2 regions of the Ruegeria sp. SAZD013 genome follow, and region 1 is predicted to be linked to the other one. Evidence: riboswitches for the same ligand, from Rfam matches in the RefSeq annotation. Region 1 holds a riboswitch; the other holds the start of a gene.

Region 1 (7,718 bases):
TGTCCAACCTCTCACTTCGTGAACCACAGCCACAGGAGGGCTTTATGATTGTAGTGAAAACCCTTCGGGCAGACTGGTTCTGATTCACCGGAATCACCGGACTGCCTGAACACACGACCTGCGGATGCGCGCTTGCCATCCGTTGGCATTGCTGTTTCTGAAAACAGGCAGATAAATGTCTTATACGCTTTCGGACCTGGGATGGTCCTCTTACTTTGCCGCGCAGCATGCGGTTTTTCCTTCTGACACGCCCTTTCGTATCGCATCGGTACATCGGGACCGTCTGATCGGGCTGAGCCCGGATGGTGATATCCCTTTGCTGACACCGGATAATCCGACCGGTTCATATGCCGTTGGAGATTGGGTCCTCGCCGACGCCGAAAACCGCGTGCGTCACATTCTGGACCGGCGCAGCCTGCTGCAACGCAGGGCTGCCGGTACAGGTGCCGCAACACAACTGATAGCAGCCAATGTCGATGTGTTGTTCATCGTCAGCTCGTGCAACGCCGATTTCAACCTGCCCCGGCTGGAACGTTATCTGGCGCTGGCACATCAGGCCGGATGTTATCCTGTCGTTGTCCTGACGAAAGCTGACCAGTCGGATGACCCCGGCAGTTTCTCGGGACAAGTGCAATCTCTGGACCCTTTTTTGTCGGTAATGGCGATCAATGCGCTGGACCCGGCAGATATCGAAAAGGTTCTGGCATGGTGCCCCAAAGGCCAGACCGGCGCGCTGGTCGGGTCGTCGGGCGTGGGTAAAACGACGCTCAGCAACGCCATGACGGATCAAAACCTCGCCACCTCTGGAATTCGCGAAGACGACGCACGGGGCAGGCACACGACAACGGTGCGCGCGTTGCACCGGATGGGTAACGGTGGCTGGCTGATTGACACGCCGGGAATGCGCGCATTGCGTTTGTTGGACGCTCAGGACGGGATCGACAACGTGTTCTCGGACATCACAGAGCTTGGCCAAAGCTGCCGCTTTTCGGATTGTCAGCACGAGACCGAGCCCGGCTGTGCCGTGCAGAACGCAATAGGCAAGGGCGTTCTTGATCCGGCGCGGCTGGACCGTTGGCGCAAGCTGCGGCGCGAAGATCAGCGAAACTCGGAAACCGTTGCGCAATCGCGGGCGCGGGACAAGGCGTTCGGCAAGATGGTCCGCGGTGTCATGCAGGACAAGAAGCTTCGCAAACGGCCATAGCTGCAAGGTGTTATGGAAAACCTGCGTCGCGTCTGATCAGGCGATCAGGCGCGGCCAGACCGCTGCATTGCGCCGGGCAAATGCGCCTATGTGACCAATCTCCGGCAGCCCAAATTCGGCAGGCTTCAGAAGGTGGCGTCTGGCCCCGGGGCCATACAGATCGGCAAGGCGCCAAACCGCCTCGGGCGGAACCATCTGGTCGTCTTCGAACGTGAACAGATCCACAGCTGTTCCAGAACTGCCCCAATGCGCATCAGGCAAATTCTGCCCGATCTCGGGAACGTAGCTAAGAGGAGCTGTGCACCATTTGCGCCATTGCCAGTATACCGAGGCTGGCAGGTCCGAGCCAAACCCGATTGCTTTGCCAGGCAGATAGCCAAGCGCCCGCACCATCAGCGGTGCATGGCCATACCAGAACAGCCCCGCCAACCCCCGATAGGGCCATGGGTGATCTTTCAAAGTCACCAGCCCCGAACACACACAGATCATACGGTCGATCTGGTTGATATCCGGCTGCACCGGCCCCAGCATCGCACCGACCGAATGGCCAATGGTCCAGTGCTGCGCCTTAGGAAATCGCCTGCGCAATTCGGCCCGTGCCGCTGGCATGTCGATCAATGCCCAATCCGCCATTGTTGCAGTTGCGTCTTTCAGGCGACCGACCAAAGAAAGCCCGTAGTCCCGATAGTCATAGGTCAGGCAAGCTATCCCCCGCTCGGTAGCCAGCCATCGCGCGAAGTGTTGATAATAGTCACGCGGCACGCCTGTGGCACTGTTCAGCACGACAACGGTTTCCGGCTCACCCACTGGCCGATGCAACCGCGCCGACAAGGTCACGGACCCTGACGGAAAGCGGAAATCTTCGATCAACACCGTCTGTTCCGTATCCAACATGATTCCCGGCTTTCGCTGAAACAATCGGTTTGCCTGCCTTCGATGCTGACGACACTAGGCCGGAACGTAAACCGCATCCAGCATGACCAAACGTCCGGCCTAAAGATCGGCTTGACTCGGAACGCGATCAGACGCTAGCGGTTGTGTGATGGTTTCCGGCCCCCACAAGAGGTCGGGATGAAAAGGGAACACGGTGCGGTTTGTCTGGTCACGCAGGCATCAACCAAGTCCGCGACTGCCCCCGCAACTGTAAGCGTTAAGCAATGCCGAAATACCACTGGCCTATGGGCTGGGAAGGTCGGCAGAGCAATGACCCGCAAGTCAGGAGACCTGCCATCGGAACTGAAACCGAAACTCGGGCGGGGTGTCCGGGCAGGTCCTGACGGCGAAATGCTGTCCCACCTGCCCCAATATTCCAGCCCACCACGCGCGGAGGGCGCAGGATGATCTGGAAGACAAAGTCACACGAATACAGCGCAACAGTGTGCCAGCGGACGGGCAAAACCTGCCCGGCTTTGGCGCGACTGGCCCGCTCGATTTCCGAAGCCATGGCGCAGGCGGTTTCGGCCACCAGCGAGGATTTCGAATTTGAAGGCAGCAGCGCGCTATCACATTGCGCGGAAGGGTGCATGGCAACGATCCGAGCGCGATCCGACAGCGTTCGCGTTTTCTGCGGGGCGCACCCTGATACGGCAATTCGGGACCTTGATGCCTATGCCGATTTGATCTTCGGACCTACATTCAGCACGCTGCCCTCGGGCATTGTCGCGAACCCGCCTTGCGCCATGATCGAGGTTTCAACGATCCGGCCTCGGAAAACCGGCTACGCACCCCAGCAGCTGTCAGCTTGATCCCACTTCCACCTGTGCCGGGGTGATCCGGGACGCCCAGGCCAGCTGCGCATCGGTTTCGACAGCGCAGGGGCGCACGGCCCGCAGGCGGTCCAGTGCGTCGCTGGCGCGTTCACCGCATTCAACCATCAGTCGCAGAACAATCATCCCGGATCTGCCGCACCCCCCACGGCAATGCACAAGAACCCGGCCACCGCCCGACAGCGCATGTCGGGCCGTGGCGCTGACCTCTGGCCAGGCCTTCTGAACCGCCTGCGTCGGTGCTCCAAAATCTTCGATCGGCAGGTGAACCCACCGGCTGGCACGGCTTTGGATGTCGCTGCCAAAGTGCTGCGCGCCATCCTGAAGCATTTCAACATCCGTCGTCATTGAAATCACAAGGCCCGGTTTCCACGCCGCAATCATATCCAGATCGCCGACGTAATCCCCGCCACGCCCGGGCATTGAAGTAAGGGCAAGCGTTCCGCCTCCGACCTGCAGAGCAAAAATGACCAGCTGCGACATGAAGTGCGTCCTCCCCCAAGGTACTCTTTAAGAAATGAGCCATTAAATCCGCTGGACCAGTTTAGTTGGAAACCAGCCCGTTTCTGAAACAAAAAATCATCACGCCCCACAGTGGACGCGGACTGCCGCCGCCACTACGCTGTGCCGAAGCACCGAATCCGAGCGAGTAGACATGACAGACACGCCCAGCCCCGCCTATCAGGTTCTCGCCCGCAAATACCGCCCGGAAACCTTTGCCGACCTGGTGGGTCAGGATGCCATGGTGCGCACCCTGAAAAACGCTTTTGAAGCCGACCGGATTGCGCAGGCCTTTGTCATGACCGGCATTCGCGGAACGGGTAAAACCACCACGGCACGGATCATCGCCAAGGGCATGAACTGTATCGGACCGGATGGAACCGGAGGGCCGACAACAGAGCCTTGCGGTCAGTGCGAGCATTGCATCGCGATCATGGAAGGCCGCCATGTCGATGTGATGGAAATGGATGCCGCCAGCCGTACCGGCGTCAACGATATCCGCGAGATCATCGACAGTGTCCGCTATCGCGCGGCCAGCGCGCGCTACAAGATCTACATCGTCGACGAGGTTCACATGCTCTCGACCAGCGCATTCAACGCGCTGCTCAAGACGCTCGAGGAACCGCCCGCACATGTGAAATTCATCTTCGCGACCACCGAGATTCGCAAAGTGCCGGTCACGGTTCTGTCGCGGTGTCAGCGCTTTGACCTGCGCCGGATCGAGCCCGAAGACATGATCGGCCTGCTGCGCAAGATCGCCGGGGCCGAGAGCGCGCAGATCGCCGACGATGCGCTGGCGCTGATCACCCGCGCTGCAGAAGGGTCGGCCCGGGACGCGACCTCACTGCTGGATCAGGCGATTTCACACGGGGCTGGCGAGACGACCGCCGATCAGGTCCGTGCGATGCTGGGTCTGGCGGATCGTGGTCGTGTTCTGGACCTGATGGACATGATCCTGCGCGGTGACGCGGCAGGGGCGCTCACTGAACTGAGCGGACAATATGCGGAAGGCGCGGACCCTCTGGCCGTGCTGCGCGATCTGGCCGAAATCACGCATTGGGTGTCCGTCGTAAAGATCACACCTGACGCGGCCCAGGACCCGACGGTTTCCCCCGACGAACGCACACGGGGCCAGCACATGGCCGAGGCCTTGCCGATGCGGGTTCTGACCCGGATGTGGCAAATGCTGCTGCAGGCGCTGGAGGAAGTCTCTGCCGCGCCCAACGCGATGATGGCCGCCGAAATGGCTGTTATCCGACTGACGCATGTCGCCGATTTGCCCAGCCCCGAAGAGCTGATCAAACGGCTGCAAGACGCCCCACCTTCGCCACCCGGCGGGCCGGGCGGGGGCATGTCAATGTCCCGGCAGGCCCCGGTGGCAACGCAATCCAACGCGACCCCGCCGCCTGCCTATGCATCGCCCCCGCGCGGCGCGGGTGGCGCACCGGTTGCCGCGCTGGCGCAGGATGCCCAGACGGCCCTGGCCCGCTATCCAACCTTCGGGCATGTGGTGGAACTGATCCGCACAAACCGCGATGTGAAACTGCTTGTCGAGGTGGAAAGCGGCATGCGCCTTGTGTCGTACCAGCCCGGCCGGATCGAATTCACCCCGACGCCTCAGGCACCGTCGGATCTGGCGTCGCGATTGGGCTCTGCCCTGCAACGCTGGACTGGCAATCGGTGGGCCGTCTCCATTGTCTCGGACGGGGATGCCGCGACCATCGCGGAAGTGCGGGACCGGGCCGAACTGGCCCTGAAAGCCGAGGCCGAAGAACACCCGCTGGTTCAGGCCGTGCTGACGCAGTTCCCCAAGGCGAGGATCATAAGGATCGAAACACCTGAACAGCGTGCCGCCAAGGTTGAGACTGAGGCCCTTCCCGAAGTCGAAGATGAATGGGACCCCTTCGAAGAGGATTAGCCCTAAGCTTGTGGGTCCAAGTTTCAAGAAACCGGCATACTCACGCCCCTCCACGATACAACTGAGGGTGGGAATGCAGGCGCATGACTGATCGGTCGGCGACGCTCTGATCAGGACAGGCGGGAGACCTCTTGTGCCGCCTGCCTGCGGTCCGTATTTAGAACCAAACAGAAACACAGGAGACGACTGATGCTGAAAGGACTCGGCGGGCTTGGCGGACTGGGCGACATGGCCAAGATGATGAAATCCGCACAAGACCTGCAAACCAAGATGACCGAAATGCAGGAAGAGCTGAACAACATGATGGTTGTCGGCGAATCCGGTGCGGGGCTGGTCAAGGCAACGGCCACAGCCAAGGGTGAACTCAAGGGGCTGGACATCGATCCGTCGATATTCAACGGCGACGACAAGGAAGTGGTCGAAGACCTGATCCTGGCCGCCATCAAGGACGCTCAGGCTAAAGCTGCCGAACGTTCACAGGAAGAAATGGGCAAGCTGACCGAAAGCATGGGCCTGCCGAAGGACATCAAGCTACCGTTCTGAGCTTCATCTTTTCCCAAATACTCCCGCCGGAGGCTCCCTCCGGTGCAAAGCAGGGCAGGCCATGGGCACGAACAGCGAAATCGACAATCTGATCGACCTGATGGCCAAACTGCCGGGGCTCGGCCCGCGCTCGGCCCGCCGTGCGGTGCTGCATCTGATCCGCAAACGCGCTCTGCTTCTGACGCCCCTGTCAGGCGCCATGCAGCAAGTGGCCATCACCGCCCGCGAATGCCTGAATTGCGGCAACGTGGGCACCACGGATATCTGTGACATCTGCAATAGCGAGGCCCGAGCGACCGGCGAACTCTGCGTGGTCGAGGACGTCGCCGACCTCTGGGCGATGGAGCGGTCAGGGGTCTTCAAAGGCCGCTATCACGTGCTGGGTGGCACGCTGTCCGCACTGGACGGCATCGGCCCCGACGAACTGCGCATTCCCCGCCTCAGGGATCGGGTTCTGGCCGAAGGGATCACCGAAGTGATCCTTGCCTTGAACGCCACTGTCGACGGTCAGACCACCGCCCATTACATCGCGGACCAGCTGGAAGGTCAGGTGCGCCTGACCTCACTGGCGCAAGGCGTGCCCATCGGCGGAGAGTTGGATTATCTGGATGATGGGACGATTACGGCGGCGCTCAGGGCGCGTAAGGAAATTTAGGTCAGCATTTATAAATCAACGTCCCTAAAAAAGAGTCAGCAAGAACGGCGTCTCCAACGGTATTCAATTCAGGTACATATATTGCACAAATATCCAGATCTTATTGTACTGCGACATGGCGAAACGGAATGGAACACATTCGGGAAGTTCCAAGGGCGCATGAATTCCCCGTTGACGGAAATTGGCAAGTCTCAGGCCCGGAAGCAAAATGAGATACTCAGGCGAATACCGAATGCACCTTCGCGCGTTTTCGTCAGCCCGCAAGAGAGAGCAGTGCATACCGCCCGCTTAGCAACGACGCCTCATCATGAGTTGATATATGATGAACGGCTTATGGAAATCGCGTTTGGGCAATGGGAAGGCGCAACGCGTGATTTCATCCGAGAGCAAATCGATTGTTCCTATGAAAGCTATCATTGGTTCTTCCGCAGCCCGGGTGGGGAAAGCTTCGATGATATCTACGATAGAGTACACTCATTTCTGAAGGAACAAGATGAGCCTTCGATCATAGTAACCCACGGCGTCACGTCTTTGGTGCTAAGAGGGCTTTGGTTGGGTCTCGATCTGGACAATTTGCTACAGCTACCGCGAACTCAGGGTTGCGTGTTTCATCTTTCAAACGGAGTTGAAACCATAGTGACCTGAGCAAATGGTTTGGGTTCGGAACTCATGTTGCACTCATCATCGTTGCCAGAACAGTCACGGTGATAAAAAAGCGACTTTGGATGACCATCGAACTACTCTAAGGATGGGTAAATTCAGCGATTTATTTGGAGCCGCCCATGACCCGCCTTCTCGCCTTTACCTTCGCCGCCTTCACCGCAACCGCTGCCCTGTCGCAGGAACTGGTCGACAAGGGCTTTGTCGAAGGCTGGAACATCATGATGGACCCCGCGCTTGGGAACGGGTGTCTGATCCAGACGGTCTATCAGGACCTCTCGGTCGTGCGGCTGGGCTATGACGCATTGGATAATCGCGGGTACTTCGCCGTTTACAACAAGGCCTGGGGCAATATTGAACAGGGTAAAAGCTATCCCATCCGGTTCGAACTGGACGGCAAGAGCTTTGATGCAACCGCTATCGGGTTCAATGAACGCAAAGTGCCCGGTGCGACGGTTTTTTTCACCGACC
Region 2 (7,718 bases), on a different contig from region 1:
GTACCGCGCGGCAAACACGCATGGCACCATGTTTTGCAACGTCTGTTTTCCGTAGACGATAAAAGACGGGCAAAAATTGCCGAAAGCAAGTGGGCTTACTCCTGGGACAAACCGCTTTTCGACAATCCCTTCGAGCAACGCAGGCTAAGGATCTTGAATGCACTTTTCCTGGGCGTCGCAAAATGCGGCGGTAAACCGAGCATTCAGGGAAAAGAGGCCATCGAAATCTCGATTTCCATTCATCAGCAGCATGTACCGTTTAAGCTTCTCGCGACGGCGGATTTGAGGCTGAGCAACTACCATCGGAACCCCGACGACCACAGGCCAGCTAAAGATCCACTAACTCTGATCGTTCCAAACCACTTTCGTGGGCAAGATGTCCGGTTATCTTGGGCGGATGAGCCGGACGCCAAACTTGAAACGCGTCTTACCGAGATTGCAATCGAGCTGGTAGTATTGGCCGAGACCTTTCACCGGGAGCATGCCGAGCGCCAGCATGAGTGGTTGATTGAACGTAAACAAGACCATGAGCGAAGAAAGAAAGAAGCCGAAGCGGCAAGGCTTGAAGCGCTCCGTGTCAGGGACGAAAAATTCGAGAAAGCGAAACGCAGCATGCTGCTTAGCCATGCCCGCGACCTCGAAGATGCGAGGATATTGCGCCAGTTGGTCCAGGACGTACTGAAGTTAAGGGCCACGAAACTAATGATCACACAACTGCTTGGGCGGAATTCGTAAGCGAAGAGGCCGATCGGATTGATCCAATTTCGAACGCTAGGTACCTTGAAATCATGGAGCTAAAGCCTGAGGATTTCACTGAAGACAGCGGCTGAATATGCCCTCTGGGAATCGGGACGATCCCCGGATCATTCTTCTTCCTACTCCCGTCCTCCACCAGTTGAAATTGAGGTGAAATCTGATCTGTGTTCCCTGATGTATCTCTGGGGTTCACTGATGCTTCGTCTGATTTCCCTGTTGTCCCATCCAGGGAATTCACCCACAAGGCACTGACCTGCTTACATATTTTGAATCCTCAGACATAAAATAGCGCCAAAACGGTGCGTATTCCCTGTAAATTTCCCTGTTTTCAGGGAAATCGGAGTGAGACTAGCTAGCTGGAAACTGTCCGCACAGCCATGATTTTCCTATATATCACACACCGACGTCCTCGGGGCGGATTGTAGCGCCTTCTCAGCGGCTTGTCTGACGTCAGCACCATGTTGAGACGCGCAGGTTCATGCCCTTGGGAGAAAATGGGAAAGACCCCCGAGTTTTTTCTTGCCGCAGAGTAAGTGTTAAGGTACCCGCGTTTTACCGGTCCCGATGTGGCTAAGAGGGAATCCGAGGTGCCTTTTGGTGCCAACCGGAACTGCCCCCGCAACTGTAGGCGGCGAGCGCTGTCCATTCCGTCACTGGGCCATTTCGGTCTGGGAAGACAGGACAGACAAAGACCCGTCAGTCAGGAGACCTGCCGGTATGAAACCGAAACACACCGGGCGGGGTTGTCCGGGGAGGTTGCCGAAGAAACGCGCCGGGCGGGCTATGTACCACTCTGCGCTCACAGCAGGCAGAAAAGCGTCTGTTGCTTCGGTAAATGCCCATTCACCCGTTCTCTGGTCATTGACACATGGAGATCGATTGTCATGTTTCTACGCACTGGCCTGATTGGCCTTTCCTTGCTGGCTACCAGCGCTGCCGCCGAAGGAAACTTTCCCTTAACCATCGAAAACTGCGGTCACTCGGTCACGTTTGACGCGCCAGTGACGTCGTCAGTCACGGTCGGCCAAGCCGCGACCGAGGTGCTTTATGCGCTGGGTCTGAGTGAGCAGGTTCTTGGAACTTCGGTCTGGTTCAACGAGGTGCTGCCTGAATATGCCGAGGTGAATGCCAAGGTAGAGCGTCTGGCAGACAATGATCCCAGCTTTGAAAGCGTTGTTGCCAAGCGGCCGGGACTGGTCGCAGCGCAATATGAATGGCATGTCGGACCCGAGGGCATCGTCGCCACGCGTGAGCAATTTCACGAACTGGGTATTCCAACTTACGTGATGCCTGCGGATTGCGTCGGCAAAGACAATACGGTCGGCGGCGATGGCACCCGCCTGCAAGCGTTCTCGACCGATACGCTGTATCAGGGTATCGAAGAACTGGCGGCAGCCTTTGATGTGTCCGAACGCGGCACGGACCTGGTTGCCGAGTACAAGGCCCGTGAAGCCGCAGCCGTCGCCAAGGCGCAAGCCGTGAAGCTGGACGATGTGTCCGCCGTATTCTGGTTTTCCTCTCCTGAAATGGAAAGCGATCCGTTTGTGGCCGGGCAGAAGGGCGCACCGGGATACATGATGAGCACATTGGGCATCCGCAACGTCGTCGAGACGGATGAAGAATGGCCAACAGTGGGCTGGGAAACCATTGCCAAGGCCAATCCGACGGTGATCGTGATTGCCAAGATGGACCGCCGTCGCTTTGCTGCGGACGACTACCTGAAAAAGCTGGAGTTCCTGCGCGCTGATCCGGTGACCAGCCAGATGGATGCGGTCAAGAATGACCGGATTGTCGTTATGGATGCGCAGGCCATGGACGCCACCATCCGCGCAATCCCGGCACTGGAGGATCTGGCCGAGAAGCTGGATACCATCGGAAACAACTTGTGAACGAGGTCGCCGCAATCTTTCGGCAGGGTTTCAAGGCCGCGTGCCTAACTGTGCCACTATTGATTGCGGCGGTCCTTGCGGGCGCGATGATCGGGGAAACCTCGTTGTCGCCCGATTTGGTTCTCTCCGTTCTGGTCAACAAGCTGGCCGGAGCGGACCTGCCCGTCGACCCAATTGATCAGGGTATTATCTGGAGCTACCGGATTCCTCGCGCTCTGGTCGCTGCGTCCTGCGGTGCCGGTCTGGCTGTCGCAGGGGTCGTGTTGCAGGCATTGCTGCGAAACCCGTTGGCTGACCCTTATATTTTGGGCATTTCTGCCGGGGCCTCGACGGGTGCCGTGGCTGTTACCATCGCTGGTTTGGGCGGGGGAGCTTTGTCGCTGTCTTTTGGCGCGTTCAATGGCGCGCTTTTGGCTTTCGGTTTTGTCGCGTTGCTGGCCCGAGCCTCCGGCGCAGGCGGCGGGCGGGCTGCGACGGCGCAAATCGTTTTGGCGGGAATTGCCGGGTCTCAGTTGTTCAATGCGCTAACGGCCTTCATCATCGCCAAATCCGCCAATGCCGATCAGGCGCGCGGGATCATGTTCTGGCTGATGGGAAACCTCAGCGGCGTGCGCTGGCCGGATGTATATCTGGCCATTCCGGTGGCCCTTGCCGGCTGGCTTATTTGCCGCTTTCACGCCAGAGCTTTGGACGCATTTATTTTCGGCACTGATTCAGCGGCCTCGCTGGGCATACCGGTGCGGCGGGTGCAGGCAACCTTGATCTTCGCCACCGCGCTGACAACAGCGGTCATGGTTTCGATCGTCGGGTCCATCGGCTTTGTCGGGCTGGTCATCCCTCATGCTGCCCGGTTCCTTGTAGGACCGGGGCATCGCAGGCTTATCCCAACGGCCGCCTTGATCGGAGCGGTCTTCCTGATCGGCGCCGATATCGTGTCGCGCATCATCATCCCGGGTCAGGTTCTGCCGATTGGGGTGGTTACCGCCCTGATCGGTGCGCCTGCCTTTGCCGTAATTCTGGTGCGCGGCCAGAGGAACGCCCAATGAAGATCGAGGCGCAAAACCTGACATTTTCGGTTCGCGGCAAGACTTTGCTGTCAGACGTATCGTTTGTCGTGGAGCCCGGCGAAACACTGGCTTTGGTCGGACCCAACGGTTCGGGCAAATCAACTCTGATGCGCCTGTTGGCGGGTTTGGCACGTCCGGTTTCGGGAAAAGTCGTCATAGCGGGCCATCCCGTTTCGCATTTGTCGCGCAGACAGATTGCCCAACGGATTGCCATTGTTGAACAACAGGCTGATACAGCCGAACGCGTAACTGCACGGTCCGTGGTCGAGCTGGGCCGCACGCCCTGGCTGTCGGCCTTACGGCCCTGGCGCGCCGAAGATACCAGGCAAGTCGACAAAGCCCTGCAAACTGTGGAAATGGCCGATATGGCACACAGAGAATGGGCAACATTGTCTGGAGGAGAGCGCCAGCGGCTGCACATCGCGCGGGCTTTGGCGCAGCAACCGGGCCTTTTGCTTTTGGACGAACCGACCAACCATCTGGACATACATCACCAACTGTCGATCCTGGACTGTGTTCGAATTCTAAAAGTGACAACGGTGATGGCACTGCACGATCTGAATCAGGCAATGGCCTGTGATCGCGTGGCTGTTTTATCAGAAGGACAGCTGGTTTCTCTTGGCCCGCCCAAACAAGCCTTGTCTTTGCAAACCGTTTCAGAAGTTTTCGGTGTCAAAGCACAGTGGGGGTATAGTGCCGGCAGGACAGAACGGTTTCTGTCCTATCATCTGGACTGACGGATCCCGATCGCTTCTGGTCGCACAGGATATCAGCGTCGTCAGCGCGCCATGCCAGATACGTACAATCTGCGGCCTCGAAGGCGTATTCCAACGGCGAGCAAGCTTGATCTGGGTTTCCTCACAAACTGCAAAATTGCTCGTCGAATGCTGTCTAGATTCTAACAGAAATAGGATTTGTTCGTTTTCTTGCCTTCCAAGATGATCGGCAGGCGCGTCGTCCGAGCGTTGGTCGACCAAACCCTTGTGGTATGTTCACTACTTGATTTGAACCGTGAAACAGATTCCTTTCGGAAACCACTGGGACCTGACCCAAATCTCGAAACGCCATCAGCTTGAACAAATTGCGGCGACCGCACGTCGATATTGCAGATTACCCACAATCAAAGCCTCAACTTGAGCCTTAAATTAACGGTAGATTAACGAAACAGGGCACAACAAATCTCTGGATGACAAGTTCTTGATATACTTATGCCTATATCGAGATTTATTGGTGGGTAATCCTGCCGGTCTGTTGACTAGTCCAGTTTTTAACGAGGGGGTATCCCGGCAGGATCAGGGGGTGCCAGATCGGGCCAGTTCGAGGCCAGCAGATCGCGGCACCCCCGCCGGTAAGCGCGAACCAGCAACTCATCTTTCATCAGTTGATCTTGTTGCGCTGCGCGTGGGGTGTGATGCCAAAACTGGATCGGTATACCCGAGAGAAATGCCCCGGATTTTCGAAGCCGCAGGCCACGGCGACTTCGGTAACCGACGCCTCGGTTTGCAAAAGCAGTTTCCGGGCTCGTTCCAGCCGCATTTCCATAAAGTACCGTTTTGGCGAAGTGTTCAGGTATTTACCAAACAACCGTTCAAGTTGACGGGTGGAAATACCCAAAACATCGGCAATGAAGGATGGTGAGACAGGGGTTTCGAGACTGTCCTGCATAATGTCTATCGCCTTTGCCAGATGGGCATTGCGCATTCCATTGCGCGATTGCAGCGAAACGCGCTGCTTGGCGGTCGCATTACGCACAGTGTTATAGACCATCTGATCCGCAACATCAGTGGCCAGTTCTTCGCCATGGTCGCGTTCGATCAGATGCAGCATAAGGTCTGCGGTCGCGGTTCCACCTGATGCGGTAATGTGTTTTTCGTCGGCGACAAAGACGCTGCGCACCAGATTGACATCCGGAAACGCCTCCATGAATGCGTCGTGGTACTCCCAATGGATCGCCGCCTGCATACCATTGAGGAACCCGGCCTCGGCCAGCAACCACGCCCCGGAACACAATGCCCCGATCCGCGTTCCGCGCGCGCGTTCGCGCCGCAGTGCAGCCAGAAGGGAACGAGTCACGTGGTCACGCATGTGAATGCCCGACAAAACAAAGAGTTGATCGCACTTGGGCAGTTCCTCAAGTCCGGAATGCACAAGAGTGACGGATCCATTGGAAGACACGGCCTGCTCGCCCTGTTCGGATACAAAAGACCAGCGATACAGCTCATCGCCACTCACTAGGTTGGCGATCCTCAGCGGTTCGACCGCACAGGAAAAGGCGAGGTGCGAAAACTCCTCGACCAGGATGAAGGCGAAGTGCTGCGTCTGAAGCATGAGCAGGACCATTTCCAAACTGGGCCGACGCCCAAGCGTGAGTCTATTTTGCAGACACCCATGCTGCACAAGATTTTTTTGTATACAAGTTGTATTTTTTAGAAATACAAAAATACGACCACCGCGATTCGGACACGGCAGCCAGAGGACATAGTGAGGCCAAAGGATGAAAGACGAAGCCAAGTCGCGCAAAAATGCGCTCAGAGAACACCTGAAGATGTCCATCCTGACGCTGCGCCTTCGTCCAGGTGACGATCTGGATGAGGCGCATTTGTCCGATGAATTCGGCCTGTCGCGCACGCCTCTGCGCGAGGTGTTTCGTCAACTGGCAGGCGAAGGCTATCTGGATCTGCGAAAAAACCGCAGCGCCCGTGTTTCGGAAATGTCCTACACCACACTGCGCGATTTCTTCCTTGCCGCGCCGATGGTCTACGGGGCCATCCTGCGTCTGGCGGCAGTGAACGCGACTAACGTGCAAATCGAAGAATTGAAAGCGGCTCAGCACGCGTTCAAAGCTGCCCTTCGTTCAGGGTCGGTCGAGGATCGCGCACTTGCCAACAACCGTTTTCATGACGTGACCGGCGAGATGTCCGGCAATGTCTACCTGCTTCCGTCATTCAACCGGCTGCTGATCGATCATGCACGGATTGGCATGACGTTTTATCGGCCGCAGACAGTTGAAATGTCGGAAAACCTATCGCTGGCCAGCCAACAGCATGACGCGATCATCGCAGCCATCGAGGCACGCGATGAAGCTGCAGCGGCGAAACTGGCCGAGGATCACTGGAACCTGTCCCGGGATCAGATCGGGATGTTCGTGATGCCTGACGCACTGGATGTCGCAATGGGTATCCCGCCACTTTCGAAGCCCGCATGAGGACGAAATGAACCCGATTTTCAAGTTCGAAGGAATTTATACTCCTGTGGTCACCCCCTATCACGACGATGGCAGCGTGAACTGGGACACCCTGTCCGACGTGATCGAATACCTGATCGAAAATGGTGTGCACGGCCTGATTTCCGGCGGATCCACGGGTGAGAATTATGCCCAGACCGTGCCGGAGCGGCTGGAACTGGCCAAATTCACGCATAAGCAACTGAAAGGGCGGTTGCCCTTGGTCGTTGGCACGGGCGCGATGCTGACTTCGGACTCGATTGCACTGGCCGCTGGCGCGCGCGATATCGGCGCGGACGCCATCCTGTTGGCCAGCCCGCCCTACTCGGTGCCGACGGATTGCGAAAACGCGCTGAATGCACTGGCCATCGACAAGGCCGCCGACCTGCCGGTGATGCTGTACAACTATCCGCACCGTACCGGCACAATGATGGGGGAAGAGTTCCTTGACCGCGTAGGTCGTAGCCGAAATTTCTGCGGCATCAAGGAAAGCTCGGGCGATATCAACCGGGTGCATCTGTTGGCCCGGGATTATCCGCATATCCAGCTGGGCTGTGGCATGGACGATCAGGCACTTGAGTTTTTCGCCTGGGGCGCACCATTCTGGGTCTGCGGCGGTTCGAACTTCCTGCCAGCGGAACATGTGGCGCTGTATCAGGCCTGCGTGATCGAAGGCAACTTTGCCAAGGGGCGTCGGATCATGTCAGCGATGATGCCGCTGATGCGGGTGCTGGAACAGGGCGGCAAGTTTATCCAGACCATCAAGCATGGCGTCACCATGAA

What was found. Region 1 has a riboswitch for cobalamin ahead of AC2FLU_RS12730 (hypothetical protein). Riboswitches for the same ligand answer to the same signal wherever they lie in the genome.
Region 2: linked by a shared signal. The riboswitch ahead of AC2FLU_RS17615 (ABC transporter substrate-binding protein) and the one ahead of AC2FLU_RS12730 (hypothetical protein) in region 1 are both predicted to bind cobalamin.

The regions. Positions count from the first base shown of each region.
Region 1 covers NZ_JBXWQT010000022.1:46,797-54,514, forward strand. Annotated here, with positions in the region: RNA gene ffs (signal recognition particle sRNA small type) at 1-17, shown strand, start outside; gene rsgA (ribosome small subunit-dependent GTPase A) at 176-1,204, shown strand; gene AC2FLU_RS12725 (alpha/beta hydrolase family protein) at 1,241-2,098, opposite strand; cobalamin riboswitch at 2,232-2,450, shown strand; gene AC2FLU_RS12730 (hypothetical protein) at 2,542-2,949, shown strand; gene AC2FLU_RS12735 (protein-tyrosine phosphatase family protein) at 2,941-3,453, opposite strand; gene AC2FLU_RS12740 (DNA polymerase III subunit gamma/tau) at 3,626-5,389, shown strand; gene AC2FLU_RS12745 (YbaB/EbfC family nucleoid-associated protein) at 5,579-5,932, shown strand; gene recR (recombination mediator RecR) at 5,994-6,587, shown strand; gene AC2FLU_RS12755 (histidine phosphatase family protein) at 6,669-7,232, shown strand; gene AC2FLU_RS12760 (hypothetical protein) at 7,370-7,718, shown strand, end outside.
Region 2 covers NZ_JBXWQT010000037.1:1,983-9,700, forward strand. Annotated here, with positions in the region: gene AC2FLU_RS17610 (hypothetical protein) at 1-735, shown strand, start outside; cobalamin riboswitch at 1,296-1,487, shown strand; gene AC2FLU_RS17615 (ABC transporter substrate-binding protein) at 1,641-2,645, shown strand; gene AC2FLU_RS17620 (FecCD family ABC transporter permease) at 2,642-3,691, shown strand; partial or broken gene AC2FLU_RS17625 (ABC transporter ATP-binding protein) at 3,688-4,198, shown strand; gene AC2FLU_RS17630 (GlxA family transcriptional regulator) at 5,090-6,040, opposite strand; gene AC2FLU_RS17635 (GntR family transcriptional regulator) at 6,207-6,917, shown strand; gene AC2FLU_RS17640 (dihydrodipicolinate synthase family protein) at 6,925-7,718, shown strand, end outside.